4 regions of the Blastococcus sp. Marseille-P5729 genome follow, and region 3 is predicted to be linked to each of the others. Evidence: predicted binding sites of a transcription regulator. Region 3 holds the regulator's gene; each other region holds the start of a gene.
The links. The regulator LexA, encoded in region 3, represses DNA repair genes until DNA is damaged. The targets are predictions, from matches to a motif close to TCGAACANNTGTTCGA.
Positions count from the first base shown of each region.

Region 1: a site for LexA is predicted at 2,005-2,020, ahead of DAA40_RS10210 (HNH endonuclease signature motif containing protein). Genes of this name have one in related genera too.
Region 2: a site for LexA is predicted at 1,164-1,179, ahead of DAA40_RS07775 (HNH endonuclease signature motif containing protein). Genes of this name have one in related genera too.
Region 4: a site for LexA is predicted at 2,184-2,199, ahead of DAA40_RS11815 (HNH endonuclease signature motif containing protein). Genes of this name have one in related genera too.

Region 1 covers NZ_OMPO01000002.1:356,265-359,584, forward strand. The annotation lists gene DAA40_RS10210 (HNH endonuclease signature motif containing protein) at 130-1,974, opposite strand; gene DAA40_RS10215 (amino acid ABC transporter ATP-binding protein) at 2,281-3,009, shown strand; gene DAA40_RS10220 (glutamate ABC transporter substrate-binding protein) at 3,121-3,320, shown strand, end outside.
Region 2 covers NZ_OMPO01000001.1:1,597,141-1,600,460, forward strand. The annotation lists gene DAA40_RS07765 (hypothetical protein) at 1-301, opposite strand, end outside; gene DAA40_RS07770 (alpha/beta family hydrolase) at 434-1,084, opposite strand; gene DAA40_RS07775 (HNH endonuclease signature motif containing protein) at 1,205-3,064, shown strand; gene serA (phosphoglycerate dehydrogenase) at 3,155-3,320, opposite strand, start outside.
Region 3 covers NZ_OMPO01000001.1:402,652-405,971, forward strand. The annotation lists gene nrdR (transcriptional regulator NrdR) at 89-550, opposite strand; gene DAA40_RS01945 (LysM peptidoglycan-binding domain-containing protein) at 810-1,448, opposite strand; gene lexA (transcriptional repressor LexA) at 1,855-2,439, shown strand; gene DAA40_RS01955 (hypothetical protein) at 2,457-3,320, opposite strand, start outside.
Region 4 covers NZ_OMPO01000002.1:676,090-679,409, reverse strand. The annotation lists gene DAA40_RS11820 (DUF3027 domain-containing protein) at 1-42, shown strand, start outside; gene DAA40_RS11815 (HNH endonuclease signature motif containing protein) at 192-1,994, opposite strand; gene DAA40_RS11810 (DUF2530 domain-containing protein) at 2,247-2,465, opposite strand; gene DAA40_RS11805 (NCS2 family permease) at 2,595-3,320, shown strand, end outside.

The DNA of each region.
Region 1 (3,320 bases), on a different contig from region 3:
TCCAGCCGGCAACGGGGTCGACGGGACGGTCATGATGGCTACCCAAGGGTAGCGCTCGGCTAACGGTCGTTAACCCGAGGTTGGGTACACCGACACCATTTCGTGCCCTGCACAACGATGGAGTCCGCGCTATCCGGTGGTGGCCGGGGCGGCTGGGCCGCGGTGTCCCGCTGCGGGGAGGTGGGTGGTGATGAGGTCGGCGGCGTCGCGGTAGAAGGCGTCGCGTTGTGTGGTGGGGATGTGTGCGGCGATGAGCTGGATGAGCTCGTCGATGTCTTCGCCGGGATCGAGCAGGTCCCGTATCAGCCCGGTCGGGTCGCCCGGCGGACTCCCGCCACCGCCTCGGCGTCGCGCTCGTTCTCGTTCGGCGCGGTCGCGTTGGGCTTGCCTCACACTGTCGGCGAGGTGGGTGATCTCGTTTTGGCAGGGGATCTTGATCCGGGCGTTGATCTGCGGTTTCTGCTCCGGGTCGAGCCACGCCGGTGGGGTCCAGACGGGGATGCCGTTGATGATGTCCACGGCCCAGCCGCGTTTGTCGAATTCGCGGTGGTGATACCCGCAGACGAGGGTGAGGTTGTCCAGGTCGGTGTGTCCGCCTGACCACCACGCGATCACGTGGTGGCGCTGGCACCAGTCGGGTGGGGCTTGGCATCCGGGGAAGCTGCACCCGCCATCGCGGGCGATCAGGGCGTGGGTCTGGGCCGGGGAGGCGGTGCGGCGGTCGCGGCCGTAGGCCACGATCCCGTGGATGTTGCTGATCCACACCGGGATCAGGGCCGCGTCCCGCGCCAGGCGCAGGATCTCGTTGATGGTGAGCTGCCCGCCGCCGGCGATGCGGCCGGCGGCCTGCTGCGCGGTCGTGCGGCCGGAGGGGTCGTCGCGTAGCTGCGCGATGGCTTCGATGAGCCGGTCGAGGTCGATGGTGATGTGCACCGTGGCAGCGGTCCCGCCGGACGCCGGCGCGCCGGCGAGCTCCAGGAGCCGTTGGCAGGCATCTTGTAGGCCGTCGTGGGTGCGCTGGGCGGCGGTGCGGTCATCCGGGCCGTTGGCGTCGGCGGGGTGGGGTGCGGCGAACGGCCCGATCGCGGCATCGAACAGGGCCTTGCCCTCGCGGGTCAGCGCGCCGGAGATCTTGTGGGTGCCGTCGCGGCCTTCGGGCCCGATCATCACCCCGCGCCGCGCCGTGGCGACCTCGTCGCTGGGCAGGGTGCCGTCGGGGTTGATGACCTCCTCGACCTTCTCCGCCGCGACCTCCAGCTCCTTATACGTCAACCCGGCGGCCTGGTGGACCAGCAGCCGCTCGGCCAGCTCGAGGTTGTGCGGGTCGAGGTCGGGGTTCTGCCCCACCCGCGTCATGGCCTTGCAGATCACATCCACCTGGCCGGTGCTCACCGAGCCACCCTGGCGGACCGCGTCGGCCAGCAGCGGGAGGCGCGGTGGGGTGGTGCCGCTGCTGAAGGCGTTCTGCGGCAACAACTGCTCGGCGCGTTTCGCGCGCGCGTTCGCCTCACCACTGGAGACATGCAGCACCTGACACAGCGCGAGGGGGATGCTGCTGGCGCACACGTGATCCTGCAACCGATCCTCCCTCGCGGCCTCGATCACGTACGAATCGACCATGATCAGCCGCGTGCGGTGCGCCTCCAACCGCTGCGCCATCGCGATCAGGCGGTCCGGACCCAACGCGCCCAGCTCGCCCTCTTCCCCGATCCCCAGCAACAGCTCATAGCCGCGCTGCAGATGCGCGAACGCCTCATCCAGATCGCGGTCCAGCTCCCGAGCAGACTCGCTCGCCAACCACAACCGCTCCGCATCAGCCGGCGAGGCGGCAGCAGCGATCGCCCAATCCGGCTCCGTCGCGGACGCTGGCGTGGCCGCTGCGTCGGCCACCGGCGGGGCGGCGTCCGCCGGAGAGTCGACGATCGCCGGGGAGGGTGCGGTGGGCAGTCCGTCGCTCGTGTGCTGGTCGTCCACTGCGCTCACCTCCCTACGTGGATAACGTTATCGTACATGTGTTCGAGGCACCACGCAAGCGAGAATCTGAAAATCTCGGAAAGGGCGCTGCGGGAGATGACCGTCCAGGTCACCGGGGCGATTCCATAGAACTGCGTTACGTGGTTGTGATCGCGGCGCAACGGGGATCGGCTGAGTCGGGTTGTAGGGTTCATGCCCATGACACGAGCGAACGACCCAGTTCCGGGCGATTCGAACGATCCGGCGCTCACTGGTTCGAGCAGTCCTGCCGCGGCCGGCTCGAGCACGGCCACCGCGGAGCCGCCTCTGGTGCAGATCGAGGGCGTCAACAAGTGGTACGGCGACCTGCACGTCCTGCAGGACATCAACCTCGACATCCGCAAGGGCGAGGTGGTCGTGGTCGTCGGTCCCTCGGGCTCGGGCAAGTCCACGCTCTGCCGCTGCATCAACCGCCTGGAGACCATCCAGGAAGGCACCATCCGGATCGACGGCGTCCCCCTCCCCGAGGAGGGCAAGCAACTGGCGAAGCTGCGCGCCGAGGTCGGCATGGTGTTCCAGTCGTTCAACCTGTTTGCGCACAAGTCGATCAAGGACAACGTGACGCTCGGCCCGCTCAAGGTGCTCGGCAAGTCCAAGAGCGAGGCGGACGACGACGCGATGCGGCTTCTAGACCGCGTCGGCATTGGCAATCAGGCCGACAAGATGCCCGCTCAGCTCTCCGGCGGACAGCAGCAGCGTGTGGCGATCGCCCGTGCGCTGGCCATGCACCCGAAGGTGATGCTGTTCGACGAGCCGACGTCCGCCCTCGACCCCGAGATGGTCAACGAGGTCCTGGACGTCATCACCGACCTGGCCCGCGAGGGCATGACGATGGTAGTGGTGACCCACGAGATGGGGTTTGCCCGGAAGGTCGGTGACCGAGTGATCTTCATGGCCGACGGGGCGATCGTCGAGGAGGCGACCCCCGACGAGTTCTTCACCAACCCGCAGTCCGATCGTGCCAAGGACTTCCTCGGCAAGATCCTCAACCACTAGCCCTCAGCCATTAGCCCTCAACCACTGATCCTCAACCACTGAAACCTCGGCGAGCGCCGTGTCCCGGTCGCACCGGCCGGGTGTCCTGGAGAAAGAGAAGGTAGAGCGTAGATGCGTATCAAGTTCGCCGCGGTAGCTGCGGCATCGGCCCTGGCCCTGACGCTCAGCGGCTGTGGCAATGCAGAGTCCGAAGGTGGCGCTGATCCGACCGTCGAGTCCGAGGTCAGTTTCGAGGACGGCACCACCATGGCCACCCTCAACGAGGCCGACGCGATCAAGATCGGCGTCAAGTACGACCAGCCCGGCCTCGG
Region 2 (3,320 bases), 1.2 Mb from region 3:
ACCCGACGACTACGTGCACCCACTTCTGGCCCATCTCGGCCAGTCCGATCTGCAGCAGCGCCATGACCGGCAGCGAGATCGCGTGGTAGAGCGTCCCGGTGCGGCCGGTCTCCTTGCTGGCCTTCCACGCGAAGAACACGACGATGAGCGAGACGACGAACGTGGCGTACCCGATGTAGCCGTGGATCGTCTGGATTCCTTCGCTGCCGCCGAGCACGGTGCCACCGAGAGCGGCCTGGGCCAACGCGAACACCGCCACGATCATGGCCGCGGTGCGGAGATTGCGAACGGCAGGGGTCACTTGTGGAGTAGTAGGTGGCATGCCGGTCAGTTTACGTGGGCCACGCCGCGATGGTCCGGACTACGCACAGCGCCACACCCGGTCGTACGGCGCGCTAGCTCGTCACGGAGAGTCATGGGCGCAGCTCACGAGTCACCTGTGCAGGCTCGCGACGAATCCGGCCGCCGCGTCGACGATCGTCCTGGCGGCGCCGGTGGGGTCACTCCGTCGTCCCGGCTGCAGTGAGTGACCCGCCGCAGGAATCTCGACCAGGGTTCGTGTGCCGGCGTTGTCCTGCACCGTCTCACTCAGCTCGCGGGCCGTGCCGAACGGGTCCTTCTCGCCCTGGATCACCAGCGCCGGCAGCTCGACGCCGGCCAGCTCGTCACGACGCGACTTCTCCGGCTTCCCGGGCGGGTGCAGCGGAAAGGCCAGCGCGATCACTCCGGCCGCGGGCTCGGCAGCGCACCGGCACGCGACCCGCGCCCCGGCCGATCGACCACCGACCACCAGCGGGAGTCCACGCCACCTCCGAGCCGTGGCGTCCAGGGCGGCACGCCATCCGGCATCGAGGGTCCTCGGTGCCCCGGCGACCTTGCGTCCCGCCACCAGCCACGGCTGCTCGAAGCGGACGACGGCGATGCCGCGCTCGGGAAGCCGTTCGGCGAGTGCCCGCAGGTTGAACTGGTCGATGCCGCCGCCGGCGCCGTGGCCGAGCAGCAGGACGGCGTCCGGCGTACGCGGGGCGTCGATGACCAGCCGTCCGGGCCCGGCGTCGGTCGGGACGTCGATCGTGTGGGTCACGAGCCGTGAGCGTAACCCAGGTCTCACCGCAGCCGTCGCGGCGTCTCGAGAAAGATTGCTTGACCTATTGCGCACCTACTCGTACACGTGTACGATGTAGATATCGGAGAGGAGGCCGCGATGGAGAACCAGCAGCATCCCGATCAACCTGTGTCCACCTTCGTGGTCGACCCCGACACGGCGACCGCGACGACCGACCCCGCTCCACCCACGGACGCCGTTGCTGATCGCGACGCTGTGACCGCGGTGGCTGACGAGTCCGACTGGGCTGTGGCGGCGGCTGGGTCGCCGGGTGATGCGGAGCGGTTGTGGCTGGCCAGTGATTCCGCGCAGGAGCTCGATCATGATCTCGACGAGGCGTTCGCCCTGCTGCAGCAGGGTTATGAGCGACTCCTGACGATCGGTGAAGCCGGTGAGCTGGGGGCGCTGGGTCCGGATCGGTTGATCGCGATGGCGCGGCGCCTGGAAGCGCACCGCACCCGCCTGATCATGGTCGACTCATATGTCGTGGAGGCCGCGACCGAAGACCGCCTGAACGACCACGTCTGCACGAGGACGATCCCCCTCGCCCTCGCTCAGGTGCTGCACATCAGCAAGGGCGAGGCGAACGCGCGCGTGAAGCGGGCCGAGCAGTTGTTGCCGCAGAACGGGTTCAGCAGCGGCATCACCCCGCCGCGCCTCTCGCTGCTCGCGGACGCGGTCCGCGATGGGCAGGGTGTCTCGACCGACCAGGTCGATGTGATCAGCAAAGCGATGAAACGCGTCCACGACAACGGCGACCTCGGCAACGAGAAGCGCGAGCTCGCTGAACAGCTACTGGTGCGGCACGCGGCCGGTCTGACGCACGCCGAGCTGCAGACCACTGCGGCGGCGGTCGAGCAGGCAGTGAATCCGGACGGCGCGGTGCCGAGTGAGCATGTCGCGCAGGCGCGCCGCGGCGTCACCATCGGACCACTCGGGCGGGACGGCACCCACAAGCTCACCGGATTCCTCACGCGGGAGCTGAAAGCCCTATTCGACGCCGCCATCGGACCCCTCGCCGCACCCCAACCCGCCGACGACCAGGCCGGGGCGGATGACCGCACCGCGGCGCAACGCACCCACGACGCACTCCACGACGCCTGCCAGCGCCTGCTCGACCTCGCCGGCGTCCCCGCCTCGGGCGGCACCGCCGCCACCGTGCACATCACCATCGACCTCGACCGCCTCGTGGAAGCCCTCGCCCGGCTGCGGGACGACCACGCTGGGTGGTCCGCGCAGCGGGCCGCCGGGCAGATTGCCGGTGGCGACCAGTTGACGATCACCGAGGTCATGCGGCTGGCGCGCGACGCCACCTTGATCCCGGTATGGATCAGCAAGACCAACGGGATCGTGGCCTATGGCCGCGAGCGGCGCACCGCATCCCCGTCCCAGACCCACGCCCTGATCGCGCGAGATCAGGGCTGCAGCTTCCCCGGGTGCGAGGTGCCGCCGGACTGGTGCCAACGGCACCACGTGGTGCCGTGGTGGGCCGGCGGACAGACCGACCTCGACAACCTCACCCTCGTGTGCGGCTACCACCACCGCGAATTCGACAAACGCGGCTGGGCCGTCGACATCGTGAACGGGATACCGGTCTGGACCCCACCCGCCTGGCTCGACCCCCAACGGCGACCCCAGGTCAACGCCCGCATCGCGACCCCCGGCCAGGACGAGATCCAGCACCTCGCTGGCCTCGTGCAACAGGCCCACCGCGAACAGCGAGCCCGCGCCGACCGAGAACGGGACCGCGGCGGCGGGGGCCCGCCCGGCCACCCGGCCGACCCATTCGGGCCGCCCGGGGAGGCGGGGGCACTAATCGATCTCATCGACCCGGCGGACGACATCGACGAGCTCATCCAGCTCATCGCCGCCCACATCCCCACCGCGCATCGCGACGCCTTCTACACCGATGCCGCGACACTCATGCGTGACCACCTCGGAGCGGCCACGCCCTGCTGAACCAGCCACCCCGGCGTCCAGCCCATGACCGATTCTGGGCGACGTCCAGCGGCACGTGGAGACACGACAGTTCACCCCGGAGTCGGTCTTCTAGGACAGCACCCGCAGCCGGATCGTGTGCGGCATCGCCTCGAGCTCGCCGACCGCCTGCGGCGAGATCGCACCGTTCACGTCGGTGACGACGTAGCCGAGGTCCCCGCGGGTGGTCAGTGACTGCGACTCGACGTTCTGGCCGTGGTCGGCGAGGATCCGGTTG
Region 3 (3,320 bases):
ATCCTCTCGGGCTAGTGGCGTTGGCCTTGTGCGGAAGTGGGGTGGGAAGAGGGTGGTGCTGGGAAGACTGGATGTGGGCTGTCGAGGGCTATCGGCCGGATGCGGCCGCCGGTGCCTGACCGGTCCCGCCCGGCGGCGCCGGGTCGCAGCCGTCGCGGAGCAACGCGATCTCGCGCTCGAAATCGGCCACCGACTCGAACGATCGGTACACGCTCGCGAACCGCAGGTAGGCCACCGGGTCCAGCTCGCGCAGTGGTCCGAGGATCGCCAGCCCCACGTCGTGGCTGGGAACCTCCGCCGCGCCGCTGGCGCGCACGGTCTCCTCGACGCGCTGGGCGAGTATCGCCAGCGCGTCCTCGTCGACCGGGCGTCCCTGGCACGCGCGACGTACCCCCCGGATGACCTTCTCGCGGCTGAAGGGCTCACTCACGCCGCTGCGCTTGATGACCGCGAGGACGGCCTCCTCGACCGTCGTGAACCGCCGGCCACACTCCTGGCAGGACCGGCGGCGACGGATCGACTGACCCTCGTCGACCTCGCGGGAGTCCACGACACGCGAGTCGGAGCAGCGGCAGTACGGGCATCGCATCGCGCCACTCCTCTCGTGCCGTTGGTCCTGGCTGTGGATGACGCTGCGCACAACCGGGCTTTCACTGTGGACAGGCGGTGGATGAAACGCCTCTCCCGGTGCACAACCTGTGGACGAACTACATTCGTGTAACCACAAGATGTTGTGTTCTACCCTAACCCCGGCCACTACGGTCGGCAAGTCGAACGCGCCGACATTTTTTGCGCGTCGCAGCTGGCGGCTAGGAGCCGGGCACGAGGAGGATCTCCCCGGCCTCGGGCTGCGCTCCGCTGGGCAGACCGTTGGCCTGGCGAATCCCGGTGAGCACCTCATCGACCGACCGGCCGTCCGCTGCGCGCGCCGCGACGTCGTGCAGGCTCTCCCCCGGCTGGACGACAACCTCTGCGGCGGGCACCGACACCGCCGTCGTGACCGAGGCGTTCGTCAAGGCCGAGGTCGCTGCAATGCACGCCACGACGAGTCCGAGCAGCACCGAATAGCCGCGCAGCGTCAGCCGGACCCGCGTGCGCCGCGACGCGGCTGCGTGATGTCGTTCGCGGGCGCGCTGCGCCCGCTCGGATCGGTGCGCCGGAGCCGGCCGCGCGGCGACCGGACGACGAGAGCGCGGCGGCTCGGAGATGACCGGCGGCAGCAGCGGTGCGAGCTCGTCGACGCTGGCTCCCTGCGCCGCTCTGGGCGCAGGCTCCAGCGCGAACATCTGCAGGTCGCGCCGCGGGTCAAGCACCGGGGAAGCGCCCGGGCGCCGGGACAGGCGACGCGCCGCCGCGGTTCGCGGGGTGCGGACCCGATCGAAGGACGAGACCGTCAGCGACCCGTGAGCGGCCGGCCGGTCGAGCGTGCTGCGTGGTGTGGTTGCCATGACCTGAGATCTACTCCTTGCCCCCGACAAGTTTTCGTCGCGGCGATCTGCTCGCCGGGGCGCCAACCTGTCTGGTCGAGACGTCGGGGAAGCCGAGGGGTTATCGTGAGACGACCTCTCGGTCCGAACGAGTGTTCGAATCGAACGTCCGTACTATTACGCGGCAGACGGACGCCTCGTGTCAACACTTTTCGGCGTGTCGGTCGTACAGGTGTTTGAACTGTGATCTCCGCGGCGGCACAATGACACCAATGCTCGATGGACGCGGCCTATCAGGCCCGCGCAGTGATGGAGGCACAGCATGGCCCAGCAGAACGGCTCCGCGAACCGCTCGGATCGCGAGCAGGTGCATCAGTTCCCGGAGCGTCCGGACGAAGCGGGCCTGACCGTCCGCCAGCGGCGCATCATGGAGGTCATCCGCTCGTCCATCGAGCGACAGGGCTATCCCCCGAGCGTGCGCGAGATCGGTGAGGCAGTCGGTCTGGCCTCCCCGTCATCGGTGGCGCACCAGCTGCGCCAGCTGCAGGCCAAGGGCTTTCTGCGTCGCGACCCGAACCGTCCCCGGGCGGTCGACGTCCGACCGGCAGAGCCGCAGGGCGAGCAGCAGAGCCTCCCGGAGCCGACCTTCGTACCGATCGTCGGCCGGATCGCCGCAGGCGGGCCGATCCTTGCCGAAGAGGCTGTTGAGGATGTCTTCCCACTGCCGCGCGAGCTGGTGGGCGAGGGCACCCTGTTCCTGCTGAAGGTGACCGGCGACTCGATGGTCGATGCTGCGATCTGCGACGGCGACTGGGTGGTCGTGCGCCAGCAGCCGGTCGCGGAGCAGGGCGACATCGTCGCCGCCATGATCGACGGCGAGGCGACCGTGAAGACCTACCGCATGCGTGACGGCCACGTCTGGCTGATCCCCCACAACCCGGCATACGAGCCGATCAACGGCGACGAGGCGACCGTCCTTGGGCGTGTGGTCTCGGTGCTGCGACGGGTGTAGTCCGCAGCGCAGCCCGGCTACCGACCCGGCCGCCTGCGACGCAGCAACCACGTCAGCAGCAGGCCAGCAGCGGCGAGCGCCCCGGCGAGGACGATCACCACCTCGGTCCGGCTGGTCGCCGCGGGCGACTCGGCCGCTGTGGGTGCGCGCAGCACGGAGTCATCGTCGTCGTGGTGCGGCAGGGCGACCCGGTGGATCGGGACGCCGCTGCCCTCGCCGTGCACCACCACGGCATCACAGCTCGGTCGCGTGAACGACACCGACTCGCCCTGCTGCTGCACCGGCAGTGCAGCCGTCGCGACCGGCTCGGTGAAGATCGCGGTGGCCGGGTCCGCGCCCCGCAAGACATGCACGTCCGTGTAGGTGCGCAGCGCCACCATGTCGGCGCACCGCGCCGCCCCCGTGGCCATCAGGTTGTCCAGCGGAGGTCCGAGCGGGCCGCCGGCTGTTCCGGTCTCGGGGAGCTGGAACTCACCGAGCTTCTCCAGCGGCTGCGGGGCAGTGCTCCCGTCCGGCGAGAGGTCGATCGGCTGGCTCCGGTAGACGCCCACGACGCCGCTAAAGGTTTTCGTGAGCACGATTGCCCTGCCCTCGTCGTCGACGATCATCGACTCGGCGTCGCGTGGACCGTCCGGATACTGCAGGCGACGCAGAGCGCCGGTCACCGCGCCGGGTTCGTCCGGGACCACGATGATCGCGACGCTGGCCCGGGCAATCCGGTTGTCACCGATGTCCGCCAGCCACAGCGAGCCGTCGGGTCCGAGGGCGAGGTCCTCGACGTCGTACGGGTCGATCGCCGCCTCCGTCGTCCCAGTCACGGCGCAGGAGTGGTCCAGCCGAAAGACAGTCACGTGCTCCCCGCCGTCGTTCACGATCCGGTA
Region 4 (3,320 bases), on a different contig from region 3:
CAAGTGGCACACTCCCCGCGCCTTTCCCGCACCAAGCGATAGCAGCCGGTCGTCACTTCGTCTCCGCTCGGTACGGGCGACCGGCGCGAGGCCTGCAGTGGCCACTTCGACGTCGCTCAGTACGAGCGATCGGAGTGCAGGGAGCCGCGGGTGGACCTGCCCCGCAGGTGGAGGCTGGCTGGCCTCGCGCGCTAGCGGGTGGACGCCGGGGCGGCTGGGCCGCGGGCGGCGGCTGGGCCGAGGTGGGTGGTGATGAGGTTGGCGGCGTCGCGGTAGAAGGCGTCGCGTTGTTCGGTGGGGATGTGGGTGGCGATGAGCTGGATGAGCTCGTCGATGTCCTCCCCGGTATCGAGCAGGCCGCCGAGCAGCCCGAGGGGGTCTGCGGGGTCGCCGGGATCTCTGCCTCCGCCCCCGCCCCGGCTTCGGGCTCGTTGTTCTCGCGCGTGTTTGACAGCCTCGGCGAGGTGGTCGATCTCTGTGTGGCAGGGGATCTTGATCCGGGCGTTGATTTGGGGGGCTTGGTCGGGGTCGAGCCATCGAGGTGGGGTCCAGACGGGGATGCCGTTGATGATGTCGACGGCCCAGCCGCGGCGTTCGAATTCGCGGTGGTGATACCCGCACACCAGGGTCAAATTGTCCAGGTCGGTGTGGCCGCCTGACCACCACGCGATCACGTGGTGGCGCTGGCACCAGTCGGGTGGGGCTTGGCATCCGGGGAAGCTGCACCCGCCGTCCCGGGCGATCAACGCGTGCGTCTGGGCGGGCGAGGCGGTCCGGCGGTCGCGGCCGTAGGCCACGATGCCGTGGAGGGCGCTCATCCACACCGGAACCAACGTCGCGTCCTGGGCGAGGCGGAGGATCTCGGTGATCGTCAACCGGTCACCCCCGGCGACCCGCCCCACGGCCTGCTGCGCGGCCTTGCCCGCGGTGTCGTCCTGGAGCTGGGCGATGGCTTCGATGAGGCGGTCGAGGTCGATGGTGATGTGCACCGTCGCGGCCGTGCCTCCGGACGCGGGCGCGCCGGCGAGCTCCAGCAGCCGCTGGCAGGCGTCCTGCAGCCCGTCGTGGGTGCGCTGCGCCGCCGACCGGTCATCCGCACCATCGGCATCAGCGGGGCGGGGCGCGGCGAACGGCCCGATCGCGGCATCGAACAGCGCCTTGCCCTCCCGGGTCAGGGCGCCGGAGATCTTGTGCGTGCCGTCGCGGCCTTCGGGCCCGATCACCACCCCACGCCGCGCGGCGGCGACTTCGTCGCTGGGCAGGGTGCCGTCGGGGTTGACGACCTCCTCGACCTTCTCCGCCGCGACCTCCAGCTCCTTATGCGTCAACCGGGCGGCCTGGTGCACCAGCAGGTGCTCGGCGAGCTCGCGCTTCTCATGGGTCAGGTCGGGGTTCTGCACCACGCGCGACATGGCCTTGCAGATCACATCCACCTGACCGCTCGACACCCCCGCGCCGTCACGGACCGCGTCGGCCAGCAGCGGCAGGCGCGGCGGGGTGGCGCCGCTGCTGAACCCGTTCTGCGGCACCAGCTGCTGCGCGCGTTTCGCGCGCGCGTTCGCCTCACCACTGGAGATGTGCAGCACCTGGCAGAGAGCCAGGGGGATCGAGGAGGCGCACACGTGATCCTGCAACCGGTCCTCGGTCGCGGCTTCGATCACGTACGAGTCGACCATGATCAGCCGGGTCCGGTGCGCCTCCAACCGCTGCGCCATCCCGATCAGCCGCTCCGGGCCCAACGCGCCCAGCTCGCCCTCCTCCCCGATCCCCAGCAACAACTCATACCCACGCTGCAGCAGATCGAACGCCTCATCCAGATCACGGTCGAGCTCACGCGCGGAATCACTCGCCAACCACAACCGCTCCGCATCACCCGGCGAGGCGGCAGCAGCGATCGCCCAGTCCGGCTCCGCCGGGGACGCAGCGTCCGCCGTTGGGGTGGGGTCTGCTGCGGCTCCGCAGGCGCCGTCCGGCGTCTCCGCGCCGCTCGACATCGCCCGTTCCTCGAGCGCCTCGCTCCGGTCGCCTGTGCTGAGCGACGGCGACGCTTGGGTTGGGCGAGCGCCAGCGAGTCGAGACTCAGGAGCAGGAGCTGAAGTGACGACCACTGGTTCCTGGCTTGTCTCGCTGTGGTCGGTTGGCTGGTTGTCCATGGTGGTCACCTCCCTCGGCATCTATCAACATCGTACATACGTTCGAGTACGAGTGCAAGGGGTATGGCGAAAAGAACTTTTGGCGGGTAGTGGTTAGGGGGCTTTCTGCCAGCGCATGACCAGCTGGCCGATGACGCCCAGCCCCGCGCCTGCGATTGCGGTCCACAGCCACAGTCCGTCGCTTCGCACGCGCAGCGACGGAACGAGGGCGATCACGACCGCGGCCAGCGCAAACAGGGCCGTGCCGATCAGTACGAGACGGCGGGTATCGACCTGATCGGGCGGTGGAGCGGGACGCAGCTGCTGGGGCACTGCACCAGACTAGCGGTGGTCTCGCTCACGAATGGCCCGGCGGGCTAGTGGGCTCCCGAAGTGCTCCGGTAGTTTCTCTCACCTGGTCTTCACACCGGGGGCCGACCGACATGAACGAATGGGCGAGGCATGAGCGAGAACCGACCGGATGACGTACGCCGGGCCGACAGCGCGCGAGGGGCGTCCGCAGTGCCCGATCCGGCCCGGGACGACGTCCACCCGTCGGGCACGACGTCCGGTGCGGGCCCGACGCCCGGGGGCGAGGCGTCCGGTGCGCGCGGCGGCCTCGATCGCTACTTCGAGATCACCAGACGCGGATCGACGATGGCCCGTGAGATCCGCGGCGGCCTGACCACCTTCTTCACGATGGCCTACATCATCGTGCTGAACCCGATCATCCTGACCGGTGTCGCCGACATGACCGGCGCCCAGCTGCCGTTCGCCGCCGTCGCCTCGACGACTGCGCTGGTCGCCGCCGTCATGACGATCCTGATGGGTGTAGTCGGCAAGTTCCCGATGGCCCTCGCCGCCGGCCTGGGCATCAACGCCCAGGTCGCGGCGATCGCCCAGTTCCAGCTGCCCTGGGAGCAGGTGATGGGCCTGGTCGTGCTGGAAGGCGTGCTGATCACGCTGCTGGTCGTCACCGGCTTCCGCCGCGCGGTGTTCGAAGCGATCCCGCACCAGCTGAAGATCGCGATCTCGGTCGGCATCGGTCTGTTCCTCACCTTCATCGGCCTGAAGGACGCCGGATTCACCCAGCCACACGAGACCGGCGCCCCGGTGCTGATGGGGCAGTTCGGCGAGCTGAAGGGCTGGCCGGTGCTGGTGTTCGTCATCGGCGTCCTGCTGATGGCC